Regions from separate parts of the Thauera sp. 63 genome, predicted to be linked through region 1. Evidence: predicted binding sites of a transcription regulator. Region 1 holds the regulator's gene; each other region holds the start of a gene.
What was found. Region 1 encodes HrcA, which represses chaperone genes, less so after heat shock. Its sites were predicted from a motif close to TNTTAGCACTCNNNGNCNNNGAGTGCTAANA; they were not measured.
Positions count from the first base shown of each region.

Region 2: a site for HrcA is predicted at 5,661-5,691, ahead of rpoH (RNA polymerase sigma factor RpoH). Genes of this name have one in related genera too.
Region 3: a site for HrcA is predicted at 3,309-3,339, ahead of groES (co-chaperone GroES). Genes of this name have one in related genera too.

Region 1 is NZ_AMXC01000002.1:114,354-121,977, reverse strand. Features, by position in the region: gene recN (DNA repair protein RecN) at 1-294, opposite strand, end outside; gene C664_RS02720 (NAD kinase) at 342-1,226, opposite strand; gene hrcA (heat-inducible transcriptional repressor HrcA) at 1,353-2,381, shown strand; gene hemH (ferrochelatase) at 2,435-3,532, shown strand; gene C664_RS02705 (serine/threonine-protein kinase) at 3,534-4,898, opposite strand; gene C664_RS02700 (TRZ/ATZ family hydrolase) at 5,086-6,405, shown strand; gene C664_RS02695 (OmpA family protein) at 6,509-7,219, shown strand; gene ubiG (bifunctional 2-polyprenyl-6-hydroxyphenol methylase/3-demethylubiquinol 3-O-methyltransferase UbiG) at 7,340-7,624, shown strand, end outside.
Region 2 is NZ_AMXC01000040.1:9,403-17,026, reverse strand. Features, by position in the region: gene C664_RS18225 (carbohydrate kinase family protein) at 1-935, opposite strand, end outside; gene C664_RS18230 (glycine zipper 2TM domain-containing protein) at 1-6, opposite strand, end outside; gene C664_RS18220 (HIT family protein) at 1,069-1,485, opposite strand; gene C664_RS18215 (GNAT family N-acetyltransferase) at 1,598-2,359, shown strand; gene C664_RS18210 (lysophospholipid acyltransferase family protein) at 2,467-3,210, shown strand; gene C664_RS18205 (symmetrical bis(5'-nucleosyl)-tetraphosphatase) at 3,301-4,098, opposite strand; gene C664_RS18200 (porin) at 4,322-5,350, opposite strand; gene rpoH (RNA polymerase sigma factor RpoH) at 5,718-6,569, shown strand; gene C664_RS18190 (SCO family protein) at 6,671-7,288, opposite strand; gene cyoE (heme o synthase) at 7,387-7,624, opposite strand, start outside.
Region 3 is NZ_AMXC01000019.1:39,194-46,817, forward strand. Features, by position in the region: gene C664_RS14535 (sensor histidine kinase) at 1-164, opposite strand, end outside; gene C664_RS14540 (response regulator transcription factor) at 139-825, opposite strand; gene groL (chaperonin GroEL) at 1,203-2,852, opposite strand; gene groES (co-chaperone GroES) at 2,905-3,195, opposite strand; gene C664_RS14555 (glycoside hydrolase family 2 TIM barrel-domain containing protein) at 3,368-4,585, shown strand; gene C664_RS14560 (Lon protease family protein) at 4,655-7,087, shown strand; gene C664_RS14565 (YMGG-like glycine zipper-containing protein) at 7,160-7,489, shown strand.

The DNA of each region.
Region 1 (7,624 bases):
GATGGTCCGCCGCAGCAGCACGCAGCCCTCCTCCACCGGCAGCGCCTGCTCGCCCAGCCACGCCCGCAGGCCACCGCCTTCGGGCAGGTCGAACTCGGCGATCACGTCAGCGCGCTCCCGCCCCACGCGCACCATGCCGGCCTCGCCACGCCCGCCCAACGCCAGTCCCAGCGCATCGAGCAGAATGGACTTGCCTGCGCCGGTCTCGCCGGTCAGGGCGCCGAAGCCGGAACCAAAGTCGAGCTCGAGTTGATCGACGATGACGAAATCGCGAATGGAGAGGCTTCTCAGCATGGCAGACGAACGGAATTGGGAGGACGGACCGCCGGCGCGGCACGGGTTCAGTTGTGGCGCGGCGTGGCGCTCCAGTGGAGCTTTTCGCGCAGCATCGCAAAGTAGCTGTAGCTTTCCGGATGCAGCAGCCGCAGCGACTGCGCCGAGCGCGTCATGCGCACGACGTCACCGGCGCGCAGATCGAAGCGCGCCTGGCCATCGAAGTGCACGCGCGCGTCCTGCGGCGGCAGCAGTTCGATGTCGATACGGCAATGGTCGGGCAGCGTGATCGGCCGCGCCGTCAGCGCGTGCGGACACAAGGGCACCAGCGCGATGCCCCCCACGCTGGGATGAAGGATCGGCCCGTTGGCGGACATCGCATACGCGGTGGAGCCGGTCGGCGTCGAGACGATCATGCCGTCCGACCGCTGCGTGTAGACGTATTCGCCATCGATCGACAGATCGAACTCGATCATCCGCCCGAGATCGCCCTTGTTGACCACGACGTCGTTGAGCGCCAGCGTGTGAAAGGCCCGTGTGCCACCGCGCAGCACCTCGGCATCGAGCATGAATCGGGACTCTTCCGTGTAGCGTCCGGCGATGATCTCCCCGAGTCCCCGCTGTGCGTCGTTGAGCGCAATGTCGGTCAGGAAGCCGAGGCGTCCGAGGTTGACACCCGCCAGAGGCACGCCGTATTCGACGAGTCGGCGTGCGGTATGCAGCATCGTGCCGTCGCCGCCGATGACCACGGCAAGGTCGGCCTCGCCACCAATGTGCTCGTAGCTCGCGACGGGAAAATCTCCCGCGCCGCCGATGGAACTCGCCGTTCCCTGCTCGATCCACACCATCAGCCCGCTTTCGCGCAGGAAGCGGGCGATCGCCATCACCGACTCGGCGACGTCCGGACTCTGGTATTTGCCGACGAGGGCAAGGTTCCTGAATTTGGCATTCATGGAGGCGGATTAAACCATAACCGGACAGCCCCTTGGCGCCGCTGCAGGCGGCGCTTGCACGAGCGCTGCCCTACTGGCCACCCGCGCCCCACTCTCATAGAATCCGGGCTATATTCCCTGTCAGCCATGAATTCGCTCGACGCCCGCTCCCAGATCCTGCTGAAGACCCTGATCGAACGCTACATCGTGGACGGCCAGCCGGTTGGTTCGCGCGCCCTGTCACGCTTTTCCGGACTGGAGCTGTCGCCAGCCACGGTGCGCAACGTGATGAGCGACCTCGAGGAGATGGGTCTGATCGCCAGCCCGCATACGTCGGCAGGGCGCATCCCGACGCCTTTGGGCTATCGCTTCTTTGTCGATGCCCTGCTGACCGTACAGCCGCTCGAGACCGCCCGCGTCCGCGAGCTGAAAGGGCAGCTCCAGCCCGACCAGCCTCAGCGCCTGATCAACTCGGCCTCTCACCTGCTGTCGAACCTCACGCAGTTCGCCGGCGTGGTCGTGGCGCCGCGCAAGGACGCCGTGCGCATCCGCCAGTTCGAGTTCATAAGCCTGTCCGAAAACCGCATCCTGCTGATCATCGTCACCACGGCGGGTGACGTGCAGAACCGCATCCTGCTGACGCGCCGCGCCTACAATGCGGGCGAACTGAGCGGCGCGGCGAGCTACCTCAACGAACACTTCGCCGGGCTGTCCTTCAACGAGATCCGTCGCCGGCTTGCCGACGAACTGCGTCAGCTGCGCAGTGACATGACCGAGTTGATGACCGCCACGGTGGATGCCGGCAGCGAAGCCGCCGAAGAGACTGCCACCAGCTACGTCATCTCGGGTGAAACCAACCTGCTCGACGTCGAGGACCTGTCCTCGAACATGTCGCGCCTGCGCGAGCTGTTCAAGCTCTTCGAACAGCGCACCGGACTGATGCAATTGCTCGAGCTGTCGAACCGGGCCGAAGGCGTGCAGATCTTCATCGGCGGCGAGTCGGGCCTGGCTCCGCTTGATGGCTGCAGCGTCGTTACCGCGCCGTACGAGGTCGACGGCCAGGTCGTGGGCTCGGTCGGCGTCATCGGCCCGACGCGCATGGCCTACGACCGCGTCATCCCCATCGTCGACATCACCGCACGGCTCTTGTCGAACGCCCTGTCCGCAAACGCCTGACCTGCCGGCGCGCATGACGCGACCGGCACTGGAACCACCGCTCAAGGACCCCAATGGCTTGCTACTGGCCCGAACCCGCCTACCAACACGGCACCGCGGCACGCACCGGCGTGCTCCTCGTGAATCTCGGCACGCCCGAAGCCCCGACAGCTGCCGCGCTGCGGCCCTATCTCAAGCAGTTCCTGTCCGACCCCCGCGTCGTCGAGATTCCCCGACTCGTGTGGTGGCCGATCCTGAACGGCATCATCCTCAACACCCGCCCGGCCGCATCGGCCAAGAAGTACGCCAGCGTGTGGATGAACGAGGGCTCGCCGCTGAAGGTACACACCGAGCGCCAGGCCAAGTTGCTCGCCGGCTACCTGACCAAGGCCGGTCACCCGGATCTCGACATCGATTTCGCGATGCGCTACGGCTCGCCGTCCATCGCCGACCGCCTGCAGGCGATGCGCGCACGCGGCTGCAGCCGCATTCTGGCCGTGCCGCTCTATCCGCAATACTCGGCGAGCACCACCGCGACGGTGGTCGACGAGGTTTCGCGCTGCATGGGCCACATGCGCAACCAGCCGGAACTGCGCTTCGTGCGAAACTTTCACGACGATCCCGGCTACATCGAGGCCCTGGCCCGCAGCGTGCGTGACCACTGGATGAAGAACGGCGAACCGGATCGGCTGGTCATGAGCTTTCACGGTGTGCCGCGCCGCTCGCTCGACCTCGGCGACCCCTATCACTGCGAGTGCCACAAGACCGGCCGGTTGCTCGCCGAGGCGCTCGGCCTGCCGCGCGAACGCGCGCTGGTCACGTTCCAGTCGCGCTTTGGCAAGGCGGAATGGCTCAAGCCCTATACCCAGCCCACGCTCGAGGCGCTGGCTGCGCAAGGCGTCGGGCGCGTCGACGTGATCTGCCCCGGCTTCGTCGCGGACTGCCTGGAGACGCTGGAGGAAATCGCCATGGAGTGCCGCGAGGCCTTCCTCGAGCACGGCGGCAAGGAATTCCACTACATCCCTTGCCTCAACGAGAACCACGAGTGGATCGATGCGCTGACCCGCCTGAGCATCGCACACCTCGGAAACTGGCTCGAAATCGGGCGCCCGGACGAGGCTTCGCTGGCCGCAGCCCGCAGTCGCGCCATGGAAAAGGGTGCGACGCGCTGAGTCAGTTGTCGATCAACTGCAGGTCAAGACCGCCCGTTGACGTGAATTCTCCACGCACCGCTGGCGGTCCGTCTTCCGACATCCGTTTCGCCAGCTGAGCCATGCGACGCACGATCACGGTGGTCAGCTGGCGCCGGAAGCGCTCGAGCACTTCTTCGCTGGCCAGCGCGAGCGCCGACGGATTGATCTCGAGGTAGGTCAGTGGCGTCAGCGACACCACCGACATCGAATGCTTGTGCTCGAGGTGATCGAGCCAGGCCTGGGCGCCGAAGACTTCACCATGTCCCAGTTCCATGACCTTGCGTCCATCGACGGACAGCTCCACGCTGCCGTCGAGCACGATGCCGAAGCGTTGATCCGTGTCGCCCTCCCGGACCAGCGTCACGTGCTTGTCGACCTTGCGCCAGCTGCAGATGCGCAGCACTTCCCACAGCTCGACATCCTCGAACTCGGTGAAGAAAGCCACCTTGCGCAAGCGCGCGAAGCGGCTGGTGTCGGGCGGCACGTAGCTGTCGTCCAGGATCTTGTAGCGCACCGCGGCGAGATCCTTCGCAAACTCCGCACCATTGCGATAACGCGAATAAAGGTCCTTCTCCAGCGCCTTGCGGATCACCGCATCCATCTGCTCGGGCACGTCCGGGTTGAGCTGTGATACGGAAGGCGGATCCGCGTTGATGATCTTGTAGACCAGCTGCGCGGGGTTGCTGGCGCGGAACGGCAGGCGCCCGGTCAACAGGTGGAACAGCAGGACGCCGAGCGAGTACAGGTCGGTCTTCTGGTTGAGCGGATAGCCCTTGATCTGCTCCGGGCTCATGTAGGCCGGCGAGCCGACCCCCATGATGAAGGTCGAATCGGTGTCCACCTTCTTGTTGATGTTCATCGCCAGGCCGAAGTCGGTGATCTTCACGTTGTCCTGATCATCGACAAGGATGTTCGCCGGCTTGATGTCCCGGTGCACGATGCCCTGCCGATAGGCATGATCGAGCGCCATGCAGCACTTGAACACGATGCCGATGGTGCGATGGATCGGCAGCAGGTTCTCGAAGCTGCAGTAGCGTTCGAGCGAGCCGCCGGGAAAATACTCCATCACCACGTAGGCCTGCGTGGTCTCGATCGACGCGTCGAAGATGCGGATGATGTTCGGATGGTTCAGGCGGCTCGACACCGCCTCCTCGGCCTTCAGCAGCTTCAGCAGGCGACGGTTCCACTTCGCCTCGTCCTTGATCTTGTCGTCGAAGCGGACGTGCTTGAGCGCAACGGGCTCGGGATAGTCGGGGCTCTCCGCCAGATAGACGATCGCCGTCGCACCGCGTCCGATCTCGCGCACGATCCTGTACTTGCCGATCCTGTCCGGGGTTTCGCTCATTGCGATCGAGACGGCGATCAGACACCGCCGTTTTGCTTAGAAGTCGCCTGATTGTGGCACGAAGTCGCGCCCGCCGGCACTGCGTTCCAGCGGGCGCGGGCATGTCTCGATTGTTCCACGCACAGCGGCATGCCTACAATCGACCACCCCCGCAGCCTGCCGTGCTGCGCCGCCCCAGGAGCTGCGCTTGAGCGAACCCATCGACCTGCTGATTCACCCGCGCTGGACCATCACCGTCGAACCGGCCGGTGCGCCCCTCGAGGACCACGCGGTCGCCATCCGCGACGGCCGCATCATCGCCGTCCTGCCCATGGACGAAGCCCGTCTTCGATTCCAGCCGGACGAGACGGTCGAACTACCGCAACACGTCCTGATACCCGGGCTGGTCAATCTCCATGCGCACGCGGCAATGAACCTCATGCGCGGGATCGCCGACGACCTGCCGCTCATGCGCTGGCTGCGGGAAGCGATCTGGCCGGCGGAGAGCCGGCACGTATCCGCCGCCTTCGTGCGCGACGGCACCCTGCTCGCGGCAGCCGAAATGCTGCGAGGCGGCATCACGACCTGCAACGACATGTACTTCTATCCCGGCGCAGCGGCCGAAGCGTTTGCCGAGGCGGGAATGCGGGCCGTCGTCGGCATCGTGGTGCTCGACTTCCCCACGCCGTGGGCGAGCGATGCGGACGACTATCTGCGCAAGGGACTGGAGACACGCGATCGCTTTGCCAAGCATCCCCTGCTGTCCTTTTCCGTGGCGCCTCACGCGCCCTATACGGTGTCCGATGCGGCTTTCGAGCGCGTACGCGCACTGGCGGATGAGCTCGGCACAGGCATTCACATCCATGTCCATGAAACGGAGACCGAGATCCATGAATCGCTGGCGACCCACGGCGTGCGCCCCCTCACCCGCCTGGCCCGCCTGGGCGTGCTCGGCGAGAACACGATCGGCGTGCACGCGGTGCATCTCGCCGACATGGACGTCGAACTGCTCGCCCGACATGGCTGCAGCGTCGCGCATTGCCCCACATCGAACATGAAATTGGGCAGCGGCATCGCGCCCGTCACGCGCCTGCTCGAGGCCGGGATACGCGTCGGCCTCGGCACCGACGGCGCCGCGAGCAACAACCGCGTCGACCTTTTCCAGGAAATGCGACACGCGGCCCTGCTGGCCAAGGTCGCAAGCCTGGACGCTGGCGCCCTTCCCGCGCACCGTGTGTTGGCAATGGCCACGATCGACGGTGCACGGGCGCTCGGCATGGAAGCACTGATCGGTTCGATCACGCCGGGCAAGCAGGCCGATCTGTGCGCCGTCGACCTCGGTGGTCTTCTTACGCAACCATGCTTCGACCCCGTCTCCCACCTCGTGTATTCGGCGGGTCGCGAACACGTCACACATGTATGGGTAAATGGCGAACTCCGCGTGAACAAAGGCGTTCCGCTGTTGCATATTCACGACAAAGAATTGCTCAGGATCGCAGCGCTATGGCACACTAAGCTCGCTAATTGAACTGGATACAGTCGTTCAATATCGACGCGAATTCAGCTTCACGGCTGCTTTCACTTTCCGTTGCAGTGGTAAATCCGGCGACTCGCCCTTCAAAGAGGAAACCATGATCAAACAAACCAAGAAGCAGATGTTCATGCTGGCCGCCATCGCCTCGATCGGCTTGTCCGCTCCCAGCGCCTACGCGCAAGTCAAGGATGTCGTGGTCGACGGCAAGGGCGAAATCCCCTACGTCATCGACGCACGCAACGTCGTTGCCCGTAGCGGTACCGGCCTGTGCTGGCGCACTGGCTACTGGTCGCCGGCTGCCGCCTCGACCGCCATGGCCGGCCAGTTCCCGGTTGGCTGCGAGTGCGACAGCGACATCGTCGCCAAGGACAAGTGCGTTGCGCCGGTCGCTGCTGCCAAGCCGGCCCCCGCTCCTGCCCCCAAGCCCACCGCTGACAAGATCAAGCTGGCTGCCGACGCCCTGTTCGACTTCGACAAGGCCACGCTGAAGCCGGAAGGCCGCGCCAAGCTGGACGACCTGGCCGCCAAGTCGAAGCAGCTGAAGCTGGAAGTCATCCTGGCTGTCGGCCACACCGACCGTCTGGGCTCGGATGCCTACAACCAGAAGCTGTCCGAGCGTCGCGCTGCCGCCGTGAAGACCTACCTGGTGTCGAAGGGCGTCGAAGCCAACCGCGTCTACACCGAAGGCAAGGGCGAGAAGCAGCCCGTTACCGGCAACAAGTGCGACAACGTGAAGAACCGCAAGGCTCTGATCGAGTGCCTGCAGCCGGATCGCCGCGTGGAAGTCGAAGTCATCGGCTCCAAGTAATCGGTTTTCCGATGCGCGAAAAGCCCTGCTTCGGCGGGGCTTTTTGTTTTTTGGAGTGCCGGATCGAAACGCACGACGATTCACGTGGTCTCATTCAACCCATCCCCCGGACGACAGACGATGAGTGCAATCAACGCCGACCCTGCCGAACTGCAGAAATTCAGTGAGCTCGCCCACCGCTGGTGGGATCCCGCATCCGAGTTCAAGCCGCTGCACGAGATCAACCCGCTCCGCCTGGGCTGGATCAACGGAAAAGCCGACCTCGCCGGCAAGACGGTGCTGGACGTCGGCTGCGGCGGCGGCATCCTGGCCGAAGGCATGGCTTCCGTCGGCGCCCGCGTCACCGGGATCGACCTGTCGGAGAAGGCGCTCAGCGTTGCACGCCTGCATCTGTTCGAGAGCGGC
Region 2 (7,624 bases), on a different contig from region 1:
CACCATAGATCCTCCCCGAAAGCCTGCCGATAGCGCGCCGCAATATCGTCGCGCGTCGGCTGGTGGTTTTGTCCGCCACGGCAGGCGATCTTGATCGCGCCCATCACCGCAGCCAAACGGCCCGCACGCAGCATGTCCCAGCCATTCGCGATGCCGTGAAGCAGGCCGGCCCGATACGCGTCGCCACAGCCCGTGGGATCGACGATCGCATCCGGTCTGGCAGCTGGGATGCTCAACACCTTACCGCGATGATGGATACGCGAACCTTCGCCACCCAAGGTCACGACAAAAGCATCCACCATCGCGGCGAGATCGGCCTCGCTGCGGCCGGTCTTCTCGCACATCAGGCGAGCCTCGTAGTCATTGACCGTGCAGTAGGTAGCCAGTTGCAGGCATTCGAGTAACTCTTCGCTACCGAGAATCGGCAGCGCCTGACCCGGATCGAACACGAAGGGCACGCCTGCCTCGGCAAAGCCCTTCGCATGGCGCAACATGCCATCGCGGCCGTCAGGCGACACGATACCCAGCTTCACGCCCTTCGCCTCGCGCACATCGTTAAGGTGCGAATGGAACATCGCGCCAGGGTGGAAGGCGGTGATCTGGTTGTCGTCGAGGTCCGTCGTGATGAAGGCCTGCGCGGTGAAGGTGCCCGGCACCTCGCGCACATGATCCTCGCGCAATCCCAGCTTCTGCAGGCGGTATCGATAGGGGGCGGCGTCTTCGCCCACGGTCGCCATGATCAGCGGATCGCTGCCCAGCAGTTTCAAGGAATAGGCAATGTTGCCGGCGCATCCACCGAACTCGCGGCGCAGATCCGGCACCAGGAAGGATACATTCAGGATGTGGATCTGCTCGGGCAGGATGTGATTCTTGAAGCGGTCGTGGAACACCATGATCGAGTCGTAGGCGACCGATCCGCAGACGAGGATGGACATAGGGCGGGCCCGCAGGGACGAATGAAAAAGGCCGCCATTATACGAGGCGGCCCTGCTGCCCTGTCCGGCAGACGGTCACGTTCGCGGCAGGATTGGCGACGCGACCGAGGCCGCTCGCCTGCCGGAAGCCATGTCAGTCCACGAGTCCTGCGCGCAGGCGCTCAGCCATCTCCTGCAGGGCCTCGCGCGACGGGTTCTTCACCGGCCACGCCAGCGCCATGCCGTCGTCCGTCCATCGCGGCAGCACGTGGATATGGAAGTGGAACACCGTCTGCGCGCCTGCGGGTTCGTTCGCCTGCAAAAGCGTCACGCCCTCGCAGCCGGTCACTTTCTTCACCGTCCGCGCCATTCGCGCCGCCGTGCGCAGCGCCGCGCCAGCCAGCGTGTCGTCGAGCGCGTAGATGTTGTCGCGATGCGGTTTCACCATCACCAGCATGTGGCCGGGATTCACCGACTGGATGTCCATGATCGCGAGCGTGTGCTCATCCTCATACACCTTCGATGCCGGCAGTTCGCCCTTCACGATGCGGCAGAACACGCAGTTGTCCATCCCCTCTCCTCGTCTGTCTGCGTTTCAGTCATCGCATCGTAACCATCGCGTCACCGCATCGCAACGCAGGCTTTCGAGAATGGCCCCAATTCCAACAGGACGGACAACAGCCATGCTCGAGAACCGCCAGCCCCGCCAGGACACCGCCGCCCGCAAGGGCCGCAACCTCCACGTCGGCCTCGCCACCTGCGAAACCGAGATCCTCGAAGCCCAGAAACTGCGCTATCGCGTATTCGCCGACGAGATGGGCGCACGCCTGCCGACCCGCACGCCAGGTGTCGACCGCGACATCTACGACCCCTTCTGCGAACACCTGATCGTGCGCGACGAGGACGCTGGCCGCATCGTCGGCACCTACCGCATCCTGTCTCCGTCCGCGGCGCGCAGGGTCGGCGGATACTACTCGGAGAACGAATTCGACCTCACCCGCCTCCAGCACCTCCGCCCGCGGCTGGTCGAGATCGGGCGCTCCTGCATCGATGCCGACTACCGCAGCGGCGCAGTGATCGCACTGCTGTGGGGCGGCCTCGCACGCTACATGCAGGAGAACGGCTACGACTATCTGGTCGGCTGCGCCTCGGTCAGCATGGCCGACGGCGGCCACGCCGCAGCCAGTCTGTATAATCGGCTGCGCGACAAGCACCTCGCACCGACCGAGTATCACGTGTTCCCGCGCTGCCCGCTGCCGATGAGCGCGCTTCGCAGCGACCTAGCCGCCGAACCGCCGCCGCTGATCAAGGGTTATCTGCGCGCCGGCGCCTGGATCTGCGGCGAACCCGCGTGGGACCCCGATTTCAACACCGCCGACCTGCCCATCCTGATGCCGATGACCAAGGTCGACGACCGCTACGCGCGACATTTCATGGGACGCTAGCCTTGATGAACGGACCGGAGACCGCAGTACTGGCGACATCAGCGCAGCCACTGTCGGCCACCCAAGCGACAAGCAGGCCGGAGGTGGGACGATCCACACCACGCCTGTTGCGTGGCTGGCGCTACCTGCGACTCGCCCTGCACCTGCTGCAGGGCGCGGCAACGCTGGTGCTGCTCTATCCCTTCTGTGCGAAGACAACGCAACTGACACTGCGCCAGCGCTGGTCGCAACGCGTGCTCGGCATCCTCGGCCTGCGCCTGCAACTGCAGGGCATGCAGATCGCACCGGGCGCAATGCTGGTCGCCAACCACATCTCGTGGGTGGACATCTTCGTCATCAACGCCGCTTCACCTTCGGCCTTTGTCAGCAAGGCCGAGGTGCGCGACTGGCCGCTCATCGGCTGGCTGGCTGCGCGTAATGACACCATCTTCCTGCGCCGCGGCAGCCGCGGGCATGCGCGCATCATCAATGCGGAGATCGCGGCGCTGCTCGATGCCGGCCGCAATGTGGCGATCTTCCCCGAGGGCACCACCACGGACGGCCGCCACGTGCTGCACTTTCATGCCGCACTGCTGCAGCCCGCGGTGGCCTGCGGCCACGCCGTGCAGCCGCTGGCGCTGAGCTATCGAAACATGGACGAAAGCTACAGCCGAGCGCCCGCCTACGATGGCGCGCTGAGCCTGGGCCAGTGTCTGGCCAACATCATCGCGACGCGGGGGCTCGTCGCGCGGGTCACGGTTTCCGCGCCCATCGAGACCAGCGACGGCATCGACCGCCGCCGCCTGGCCCAACAGGCGCGAATGGCCATCATGCAGGACATCGGCTGTACGGATGACGGCGAACGCGTCTGAAGGCGAGGCATACGCACCCTGAATGCGCACGCACCCTGAATACGCACCCTGAATACGCACGCGCCATGACGGGCGGCGCCTTACAGGCGCTCAGCCCGGCACCTGGAACACCTCGCCGTCCTCGATCCGCACCGCAGTGAGCTTGCCGCCCCACACGCAACCTGAATCGAGCGCGATCAGCCCCGGCTCGCGATAGAAACCCAGCGCCGACCAATGGCCGCACACGATCGTGTGCGTGCGATTCATCCGGTCCGGCACGCGGAACCACGGCAGCGTACCCGGCGGCGCCTGCTCGGGCGCCCCTTTCGCGCGCAGCGCCATGCGCCCATCGGGCGTGCAGAAACGCATCCGGGTGCAGGCGTTGACGATCACCCGCAGCCGGTCCCAGCCCTTGAGTCGCTCGTCCCAGCGCTCCGGCCGGTTGCCAGCCAGCTGCAGCAGAAAGGTCTTGGCCTTCGGCCCGGTCAGCGCCGCCGCCACCTCGTCGGAGAGCGCCTTCGCCTTCGTCACCGTCCAGCCGGGCAGCAAGCCCGCGTGCACCAGCACATGCTCGCCCTGGACCTGCACCAGCGGCCGGCACGCCAGCCAGTCCAGCAACTCGTCGCGATCCGGCGCCTCCAGCACCTGGTAAAGGGTGTCGTCGCTATCGCGCCGCGCATAGCCCGCCGCGACCATCAACAGATAGAGATCATGGTTGCCCAGCACGACATTCGCCGCCGGCCCCATGTCGCGCAGCAACCGCAGCACGCGCAGCGATTCCGGCCCCCGATTGACGAGATCGCCGACCACCCAGAGGCAGTCCTGAGTCGGGTCGAAGGCGATGCGCTCGAGCATACGGTCGAGTGGTGCGTAACAGCCCTGGATGTCGCCAATGGCGTAGCTTGGCATGCTGGGGAACGGGAGGGGTGCAAAGACCCGCACCGGGAACTGGAAAGAGAGCTGAATCTTACCGGCGTATTGCTGCGCTCGGGTTTCATCTGAGTTGCCGGCATCAAGACACGCTAGGCGGATGCTGCACGGTCCGTGAGCGCCAGCGATCGAGAACTCAGTAAAAAAACAAAACGGGAGCCGAAGCTCCCGTTTTGATCTTCAAACCTGTCCGGAAGACAGATTAGAAGGTGTGACGCACGCCGAGACCGAACTTGCTCTCGTAGCCTTCGCCAGCCAGCGAGTTCTCTTCGATGTCGTAGTCGCCGTACTGAGCGTACACCGTGGTGCGCTTCGACAGGCTGTGGTGGTAACCAATCGAGAAGCGATCGTTGTTGGAGTTATCCACATCGTCGATCTCTTGCTGACCATAGGCCAGCAGCACATTGCCAGCAGCCGAAACCGGAACGGTGGCAGCAACGAACCACTGCTTGACCTTGGCGTCGTCGCTACCGACTTCCAGCTTATCTTGGCCGTAAGCTGCGCTCAGCTTGACCATACCGAAGTCATATGCAGCACCCAGATCCCAAACCTTTTCGGTGGCATCGGCGGCATCAAGCTTGACCCGGTGGTAGTTGGCGCCAACAGTCAGAGGACCGTTGCTGTACACCGGCGAGATTGCCCAGATGTTTGCATCCAGATCATCGTCAGCCTGCTCGTTGTTCAGCGCGCTGGCGGTGTAAGCCGCGGTCACTTTCAGGCCCGAGAAGCTCGGCGAGATGTAAGCGACGGTGTTGTCCAGACGGGTGATGTTGGTGCCAGCGAGCAGCGCAGCGCCTTGGGTGTAGTTGGTGCTGAAACCGGTGATGGCCGAATCCAGGAAGGGGTCCAGGCTACCCAGGAAGGCGTTCTGCGGGGTGGTCAGGCGACCAGCAGCGACGGTACCGAAACCACCGCTCAGGAACAGGAAGGCATCACGGCGGGAGTTGCTGCCGGCGAAGTCCAGTTCTTCGTTCGTGTCGATGTTCAGGCGGGTCTGGAAGTCGAAACCGACCTTCAGGCCATTGCCCAGATCTTCGGTGCCCTTGAAGCCGATGAAGCTGGGCTGCAGCTGACCACTGTCGATACCGTTACGGCTCTCAGCGTCGCCCGAGTGCGAACCGGAGTAGGTGTAACCCATATCGATACGACCGTAGACGGTCACGTTCGACTGAGCGAAGGCCGGAGCGGCAGCAGCGGCGGCAACAGCCAGCGCGATCAGTTTCTTCTGCATGTGTTTCTCCTCAAATATGAAGTTGAGACCTTGGCATGTGCCTCGGCCCTACTCACCTCTCTGGCGAGAAGTTGGAGCGATTCTGCAAACCCGCCGCGCCCCTTGCAAGCCCGGCAGCGCTAAAACACCACATTCGGAGGATTGTTGTTGCAGTCGTGCAACAGATGACAACGCCAATGGCACCTGCCTGCGGGAATCGCAGCCGGCACCGTCGGGCGGGGTCGTACCCCTGACAATGGGATACCCGCATACCCGAACCCACGTACGATCGGGAGGGAGCGCCGTGGATCAAAGACGGAACTCGAGCCCGGCTTAGCACTCTAATGCCCCGAGTGCTAATATCTGAGCGCAAGGAGGACACAAGCCTATGTCTCAAGCCCTGACGTTCCCCGTTCCCGCCGCCGGCAGCCTGGATCAGTACATCCAGAGCGTGAATCGCATGCCGATGCTGAGCGAGCAGCAGGAGGTGGAACTGGCGACGCGGCTGCGCGATGACGGCGATGTCGATGCCGCCCGCCAGCTGGTCATGTCGCATCTGCGCGTGGTGGTTGCGGTCGCTCGTGGCTATCTGGGCTACGGCCTGCCGCATGCCGACCTGATCCAGGAAGGCAACATCGGCCTGATGAAGGCCGTGAAGCGCTTCGACCCGACGCGGGGTGTGCGTCTGGTTTCGTTCGCGATCCACTGGATCAAGGCCGAGATCCACGAGTACATCCTGAAGAACTGGCGGCTGGTGAAGATCGCGACCACCAAGGCGCAGCGCAAGCTGTTCTTCAACCTGCGGGGCATGAAGCAGGACAGCACGACGCTGAACCCGCTCGAAGTGAAGTCGATCGCCGCCCAACTGGGCGTGAAGCCGGAAGAAGTCGTCGAGATGGAAACCCGCCTCGGCGGTCGCGACATTCCGCTCGAGGGCGGCAACGACGACGACGACGAGCGCTTCGCGCCCATCGCCTACCTGCCCGACCCGCATGCCGAACCTTCGGAAGTGCTGGAGCAGACGCAGCTCGCCCACCTGCAGGACAGCGGCCTGCGCAACGCGCTGGCCAGCCTGGACGACCGCAGCCGCGCCATCGTCCAGCGCCGCTGGTTGAGCGAAGGCGACAGCGCCACGCTGCACGAACTGGCCGCCGAATACGGCGTGTCGGCCGAGCGCATCCGCCAGATCGAGGCCAAGGCCATGCAGAAGATGCGCGGGATGCTGGCGGCGGTCGCCTGACCCGACGGTCTCGCACCAAGCGGAAACGGCAACCGGTAGGTTGCCGTTTTACGATTACGCGGCCGCCGTGTTCATGCGGCCCTTGTCACGACCGGCCTGCGTCACTTCCCTGCCAGCAGCGCCTTGATGTCCGCCGCGATGACTGCGGGTTCCTCGGCATGTTTCACGTACAGGCGCAACCGGCCCTGCGGGTCGAACACGTAGGTGCCAGCCGAGTGGTCGATGGTGTAGTGCCCGGTCAGGTCGCCGCTCTTGCGGTAGAAGACGCGGAAATCCTTGGCCACCTCGGCGATCTTGTCGGGTGTGCCGTACAGGCCGAGGAAGCGCTTGTCGAACACCGGCACGTACTCGGCCAGCAACGCGGGCGTATCGCGCTCGGGATCGACGGTGATGAAGATCACCTGGACCTTGTCGCCATCCGGGCCAAGCTGCCGCATGACTTCGCTCATGCCCGCCAGCGCGGTGGGGCAGACGTCCGGGCACTGGGTGTAACCGAAGAAGATCGTCACCACCTTGCCCTTGAAGTCCGCGAGCGTGCGAGCCTGGCCGTGGTGGTCGGTGAGCTGCAGCGTCTTGCCGTACTCGGCGCCGGTGATGTCGGTGCTGCGGAAGATTGGCTCGGGCGGGGTGCAGGCTGCGAGCGTGGCGACTGCGAGTGCCATTGCCGCGGCACGGGCAAGGCGGGAAAGACAGGACATGCGGGAGAAGCGGAACGACATCGGGCACCTCATGCTGCCGGTTGAATCAACGCCCGATGATAGACGCTTGCGACGCGCGCAAACACCGCCTGCGTCAAGGCGCCGCAGTCACCCGCCGGTCACCACGGCAGGTAGTGGTCGACCAGCAGCGCCCCGAACAGCCCGAACAGATAGGCAATGGAAAAGCGGAAGGTGCGTCGTGCCAGCGCATCGCTGTAGTCGCGGTACAGCCGCCAGGCATAGCGGATGAACTGCAAGCCGAGCGCCACCGCCACGCCCAGATAGAGCGCGCCGCTCATGCGCGTGGCGAAGGGCAGCAGCGTGACGCCGAACAGGATCAGCGTGTACAGCAGCACC
Region 3 (7,624 bases), on a different contig from region 1:
GCGATGTTGTCGGCGACGTTGTGGGTGACGATGATCGAGATCGGCCACAGGAACAGCAGCGGCGCGAGCATCCAGTCGAGGATCTCGCCGAAGAGCGAATTCGGCGGCCCGGTGCGCCTGGCGCCGGGCGCCACCTTCTCAGGCTTTCGTCGCCGGGACCGCATCCGAGTTTTCCAGGCAGTACCCCAGCCCGCGAACGGTCACGATCCGCACCCCACTGGCCTCCAGCTTCTTGCGCAGGCGATGGACATACACCTCGATGGCATTGCTCGAGACCTCTTCGCCCCATCCGCACAGATGGTCCACCAACTGATCCTTGCTGACGAGGCGCCCGACACGCAGCAGGAAGACCTCCAGCAGCCCGATCTCACGCGCGGACAGCTCCAGCACCTGTCCATCCACCTTCACCACGCGGTCAGCCTGGTCGTAGGACAGCCGTCCCAGCTCCAGGCAACGCGCCTGCCCGGTGCCGCGGCGCGTCAGCGCCCGCACCCGCGCCTCGAGCTCCGGCAGCGCAAAGGGCTTGGTCATGTAGTCGTCGGCCCCGGCATCGAGACCTCGCACCCGGTCATCGACGCCGTCCTGCGCAGTCAGGATCAGCACCGGCAGCGCCGACTTGCGCGCGCGCAGCCGCTTGAGCACCTCGATGCCCCCCAGGCGCGGCATGCCGAGGTCGAGAATGAGCAGATCGTAAGGCTGCGAGGCCAGCGCCGCATCGGCCTCGACGCCGTTATCCACGTGATCTACCGCATATCCGCTGCGCTTGAGGGCACGACCAATGCCGTCGGCGATCACTGGGTCATCTTCGGCGAGAAGAATGCGCATGAAATTCCGGATGTAAGTTACGTGTAAGCGGTCGCGCCTAGCATCGGTCCCGCTGTTCTCCTTTTGCTCGGTCATCGGAAGCGCGCCAGCACGGCTTGCGCGCTTCAGGGAGCGGCCTGCTCAAGCCGTCGCCGCTCCCTGCCGACTTTTCTCCGACCGCCCTTGCCTCTTTCCCTGCGCAGATCACGTGCCGGGCGAGGTCGTCGATCGTCCCAAGTTCCGAAGATTATCCCACGGTTTGCGCAGCCTTCCGTGATCGCTGCGCGCGGCCCACCGAGGACCAACACGCGTCGCGTAAACGACAAAAGCCCCGCTTGCGCGAGGCTTTTGTCTTGAAGCCAGTGCAGCCCCGATGAACCGGGGCTGCGGACCGGGCATTACATGCCCATGTCCATGCCGCCCATACCACCCATGCCGCCCATGCCCGGCATGCCGCCGGCCGGCTTGTCTTCGGCGAGCTCGCCGACCATGCAGTCGGTGGTGAGCATCAGGCCGGCGACGGACGCGGCGTTCTGCAGCGCGGTGCGGGTGACCTTGGTCGGGTCCAGCACGCCCATCTCGACCATGTCGCCGTACTCGCCGGTCGCAGCGTTGTAGCCGAAGTTGCCCGAACCCTCGACGACCTTGTTGACCACCACCGAGGCTTCGTCACCGGCGTTGGCGACGATCTCGCGCAGCGGCTGCTCCATGGCGCGCAGCACGATCTTGATGCCGGCGTCCTGGTCGTGGTTGTCGCCCTTCAGGCCGCCCAGGTTGGCGCGGGCACGCAGCAGCGCAACACCGCCGCCCGGGACGATGCCCTCTTCCACTGCAGCGCGGGTGGCGTGCAGGGCGTCTTCGACGCGGGCCTTCTTTTCCTTCATTTCGACTTCGGTCGCGGCACCGACCTTGATCACGGCCACGCCGCCGGCCAGCTTGGCCACGCGTTCCTGCAGCTTCTCGCGGTCGTAATCGGAGGTCGCTTCCTCGATCTGCACGCGGATCTGCTTGACGCGGGCTTCGATGCGCTCGGCCTGGCCAGCACCGTCGATGATGATGGTGTTTTCCTTGCCGACTTCGATGCGCTTGGCCTGGCCCAGATCTTCCAGGGTGGCCTTCTCCAGCGTCAGGCCGACTTCCTCGGCGATGACCTGGCCGCCGGTCAGGATGGCGATGTCTTCCAGCATGGCCTTGCGACGGTCGCCGAAGCCCGGGGCCTTGACGGCGCAGGTCTTCAGGATGCCGCGGATGTTGTTCACCACCAGGGTGGCCAGGGCTTCGCCTTCGACGTCTTCGGCGATGATCAGCAGCGGACGGCCGGCCTTGGCGACTTGCTCCAGCACCGGCAGCAGGTCACGGATGTTCGAGATCTTCTTGTCGAACAGCAGGACGAAGGGGTTGTCGAGGATCGCAACCTGCTTGTCCGGGTTGTTGATGAAGTAGGGCGACAGGTAGCCGCGGTCGAACTGCATGCCTTCGACGACGTCGAGTTCGTTCTGCAGCGACTTGCCGTCTTCGACGGTGATGACGCCTTCCTTGCCGACCTTGTCCATCGCGTTAGCGATGATGTCGCCAATGTCGCTGTCGGAGTTGGCCGAGATCGAGCCGACCTGGGCGATTTCCTTGTTGGTCGAGCAGGGCTTCGACAGCTTCTTCAGCTCGTCGATGGTGGCGATGACGGCCTTGTCGATGCCGCGCTTCAGGTCCATCGGGTTCATGCCGGCGGCGACGAACTTCATGCCTTCGCGCACGATCGACTGGGCCAGCACGGTGGCGGTGGTGGTGCCGTCACCGGCGATGTCCGAGGTCTTGGAAGCGACTTCCTTGACCATCTGCGCGCCCATGTTCTCGAACTTGTCCTTCAGTTCGATTTCCTTGGCGACGGAGACACCATCCTTGGTCACGGTCGGGGCGCCGAACGAGCGCTCCAGCACCACGTTGCGGCCCTTCGGGCCCAGGGTCACCTTGACTGCGTTGGCGAGGATGTTGATGCCGGCGACCATGCGTTCGCGGGCGGAATCACCAAACTTGACTTCTTTAGCTGCCATTCTTCAGAACTCCGTAAATGTTTCGGTTAGCGTTTCAGGGATTGGCGGAGGCTCAGGCCTCGACCACACCCATGATGTCTTCCTCGCGCATCACGAGGAGCTCTTCGCCTTCGACCTTGACGGCCTGGCCGGCATACTTGCCGAACAGCACCTTGTCGCCCACCTTGACGGCCATCGGACGCACCTTGCCGTCGTCCAGGATCTTGCCGTTGCCGACGGCCAGCACTTCGCCCTGATCGGGCTTCTCGCCGGCGCTGTCCGGGATCACGATGCCGCTGGCGGTCTTGCGTTCGGCTTCCAGACGCTTGACGATCACGCGATCGTGCAGGGGACGAATCTTCATCGAGTTCTCTCCTATCTACGGTTCAACTGTTTGGGTTGATTGAGTTGCGGGCCGGGCCCGCGGATAAATTCGCAGTCTGCTTCTGCGCGGCGATATCGCTATCGCACGAAGCTTGTTAGCACTCACTGCCAACGAGTGCTAATAATAGGGACGGGTTGGGGGGATTTCAAGGGTGCTTCGAACTAAAAAGTTTTCAGGTCATCTGCTCGGGCTGCTGTCACTGGGCGTAACCCTGCTGAGCCCGTGCGCAACGGCCAGCGGCACACCGTGGCAGGGCGCCGCGTTCGAAGGCGATCGGGACAGCCTGGCGCGCCTGGCGGCGGCGGGGGCCGAGGTCGTTCGCGTCTATCGGCAGGCCGACGCATGGGTGCTCGACGAAGCCCAGCGGCTCGGCATGAAGGTGGTGATGGGCTTGTGGCTGGAACACCCGCGCCACGGCTTCCGCTACGACGACCCGGCCGCGGTGAGGCGACAGGAGGCGGCCGTGCTCGACTTCGTCGCGCGCCATCGTCACCACCCCGCCCTGCTCGCGTGGGGCGTTGGGAACGAGGTGGAGACCGGCGTGACCGACCCGATGCCGCTGTGGCGCGAGGTCGACCGCCTCGCCGGCCTCGTCCGGCGGGTCGATCCGGCCCATCCGACGATGATGGTGGTCGCCGACACCGGCATGGACGCCTTCCGCGCCCTTGCCGGGTGCTGCCCGAACGTGGACCTGCTCGGCATCAATGTCTATGCCGGCGCGGTGTTCGACCTGCCGCAGCGGCTGCGCGCCGCCGGCATCACGAAACCGGTGGTGGTCGCCGAACTGGGCCCCCTCGGCCAGTGGCAGGCCGGGCGCAAGCCCTGGGGCGCGCCAGTCGAACTGACCAGCACCGAGAAGGCGCGCTTCTTCGTGGACGCCCTGGCCTTCCTGAAGACGCACCCTCAGATTCGCGGTGCATTCCCCTTCCTGTGGGGTGCGAAGCAGGAACAGACGGGCACCTGGCACGGACTACTGCTGGCCGACGGCAGTGCCACGGCGATGAGCGACGCGGTGACCACCGCCTGGGGCGGGCAGCCCGGCACGCCGGCGCCGGTCGTGCGCGGCATCGGCATCGCCGCCGACGTCTTCGCGCCGGGGGCGGAGGTATCGGCCGGCATCGACGCAGCCGCCTCCGACGGCACGCCCCTGCGCACCGAATGGCAGGTGCTCGCCGAAGCCACCGACCTGCGCAAGGGTGGCGATGCCGAAACGCCACCTGATGCCGCCAACGTCCGCGTGCTGCATGAGGATGCTGCCAGCGTTCGCTTCATCGCTCCCGCACGGTCAGGCCCTTACCGCCTGTTCATCACCGTGCGCGACCGTCACGGCAAGGCGGCTACCGCCAACCTGCCCTTCCTGGTGCGCTGAACACGCGTTGCATCCCGCCTCGCCCCGCGCGGTCTATGATGGCGCAAGAAGAACAGCAAGGTCCTGCCGATGCACGTCGCCCCGCTGCCGCCGGAACGCCTCCGTACCGTTTGCGACCCTTCTCCCCTCGGCTTCTCATCCACCGCCGAGATCGACGACGCCGACGTCGGCTTCATCCATGCCCGCGCGATCGGTGCGATCCGGCTCGGGCTGGACATCGAAGGCCCCGGCTACAACCTCTTCGTACTCGGCGACACGGGCAGCGGGCGGCACGACATCGTCGCCCGTCTGCTGGAGAACGAACGCCATCGCGGCGCGCCGCCGGCGGACTGGTGCTATGTCTGGAACTTCGCCCAGGCCTCGCAGCCGCGACTGCTGCGCCTGCCCTGTGGGCGCGGCGCGGGCTTTCGCAGCGACATGGAGCGCTTCGTCGAAGAACTGATGCCTGCGATCGGCGCGGTGTTCGAGAGCGACGACTACCGCAACCGCATCGAGGCCTTGCAGGAAGACGCCAAGCAGCGCGAGGAGGCCGCCCTGCGCACACTCGGCGACGAAGCGCAGAAACTCGGCATTGCCCTGCTGCGCACGCCGCACGGCTTCGCTTTCCTTCCGATGAAGGACGCCGAGAGCACGCTGTCGCAGGATGAGTTCGAGAAACTGCCCGAGGCGCGGCAGAAGGAACTGGGCGACAACATCAAGCTGCTGCACGAACGCATGCATCGCCTGATGGGCGGTGACTTCCCGCGCTGGCGGCGGGAGCTGCAGAACCGCATCCGCGACGCCGGACGCGACGCGCTCGGCGTGACGGTGCGGCACATGATCGAGGAGCTCAAACCCGCCTATGCCGACCTCCCCGAGGTCAGCGCCCACCTCGACGCGGTCCTGCAGGACATCATCGCCAGCGGCGAGTCGCTCCACGCCGCCCCGCACGCCGACGAGGATGCGGACACCGTCACCTACTCCGGCACGATCACCGTGCAGCGCTATCTGGTGAACCTGCTCGTCGAGAACCCCGCCGACGGCACGCGACCGGTCGTGTGCGAGGACCATCCGACCTTGCAGAACCTCGTCGGCCGCATCGACCACCTCGTGCACATGGGCACGCTGGTCAGCAACTTCACGCTGATCAGGGCCGGCGCCCTGCACCGCGCCAACGGCGGCTTCCTGGTGGTGGACGCCGTCAAGCTGCTGTCCCAGCCCTTCGCCTGGGAAGGCCTGAAGCGCGCGCTGAAGTCGGGGCGGCTGCGCATCGAGTCCCTGTCCGAGCTGATCGGCGTCACCGGCTCGGTGCAACTGGAGCCCGAACCGCTGCCGCTGGACCTGAAGGTCATCCTGATCGGCGAGCGCCTGATCTACTACCTGCTCACCCAGTACGATCCGGAGTTCGCGCCACTGTTCCGCATCAATGCCGACATGGAAAGCGAGATCGTGCGCACGCAGGAGAACACCGCAGCCTATGCGCGCCTGATCGCCGGCCGCGCCCGGCACGAGGCCCTGCCCCCGCTGTCGGCCGCCGCCGTGGCGCGGCTGATCGACGATGCCGCGCGCCAGGCGGGCGACGCCGAGCGCCTGAGCGCGCGCACCCAGGCCCTCGACGACCGCCTGCGCGAAGCGGCGCATTTCGCCACCGCGGCGGGCAGCCCGCAGATCGAGCGCGAACACGTGGAGGCCGCCCTCACCGCACACCGCCAGCGCCACGAGCGCATCCGCCTGCACTACCAGCAGGAGATCCAGCGCGGCCAACTGCTGGTCGACACCGACGGCGAGCACGTCGGCCAGGTCAATGGCCTGGCGGTGATACCGCTGGGCGAAGACAGCTTCGCCCATCCGGTGCGCATCACGGCCACGGTGCGCGTGGGCGAAGGCGAAGTGATCGACATCGAGCGCGAGGTCAAGCTTGGCGGCCCGATCCACGCCAAGGGCGTGTTGATCCTGTCGTCCTTCGTCGCCTCGCGTTTCGGCATGACCCTGCCGCTGTCGCTCAAGGCGAGCCTGGTGTTCGAGCAATCCTACGGCGGCATCGAGGGCGACAGCGCCTCGCTGGCCGAACTCGCCGCACTGCTGTCGGCACTGGCCGGCGTGCCGGTCCGTCAGTCGATCGCCGTCACCGGATCAATCAACCAGTTCGGTATCGTGCAACCGGTGGGCGGCATCAACGAGAAGATCGAAGGCTTCTTCGACCTGTGCGCGGCGCGCGGCCTGACCGGCGAGCAGGGCGTGCTGATTCCGCACGCCAACGTGTGCCACCGGATGCTGCGAGAGGACGTCGTCGTCGCCGTGCGCGACGGCCGCTTCCGGATCTGGGCCGTGACCGACGTGGATGAGGCGCTGGAACGCCTGACTGGCCTGCCCGCTGGCGCGCCGGACGCGAACGGCCGGATGGAACCCGAGGATTCGGTCAATGGCCGCGTGGCCGGGGGCCTGAAGAAGCTTGCGCAGTTGCGACGCGAATTCAACGCATCGCTCGCAGGCCGCCGCAGTGACAAACGCAACATTTCCTGACACCGGGCAATCGACAGCCCGGTCACGCGCCCAGTAACATCCACGCATCATCACAACCTGATTGGAATCGCCATGCTCACCCGCCTCAAGCCCCTGCTGCCAGCCCTTTTCTCGCTCCTGATCGCCGGCACGGCCCAGGCCGGCGGTTCGACCGCGCTCGGCGGCGCGATCGGTGGTGGCGCCGGCGCCGTGATCGGCGAGGCGATTGGCGGACGCGAAGGCGCCATCATTGGCGGTGCCGTAGGCGGCGGCGTGGGTGCTGCGGTCGGCTACGACAATGAAGAGCGCCGCGTACGCGAGCCAGTGCGACACGAAGAGCGCCGTTATTACGAGGACCGCCGCCACGCTCCGAATCGCGGCCACTTCTGCCCGCCGGGACAGGCCAAGAAAGGGCACTGCTGAGCCCCTTTCCGCGTCGATTCGCCGTCGTCGCGCTCATTTGCCGAGTCAGCCGAAACGGGTGGCGCATTGCACTCGAATGAATAAGCAATCCACTTTTTAATCTAAAACAGTCATAAGCCTGGCGGTAAGCTTCGG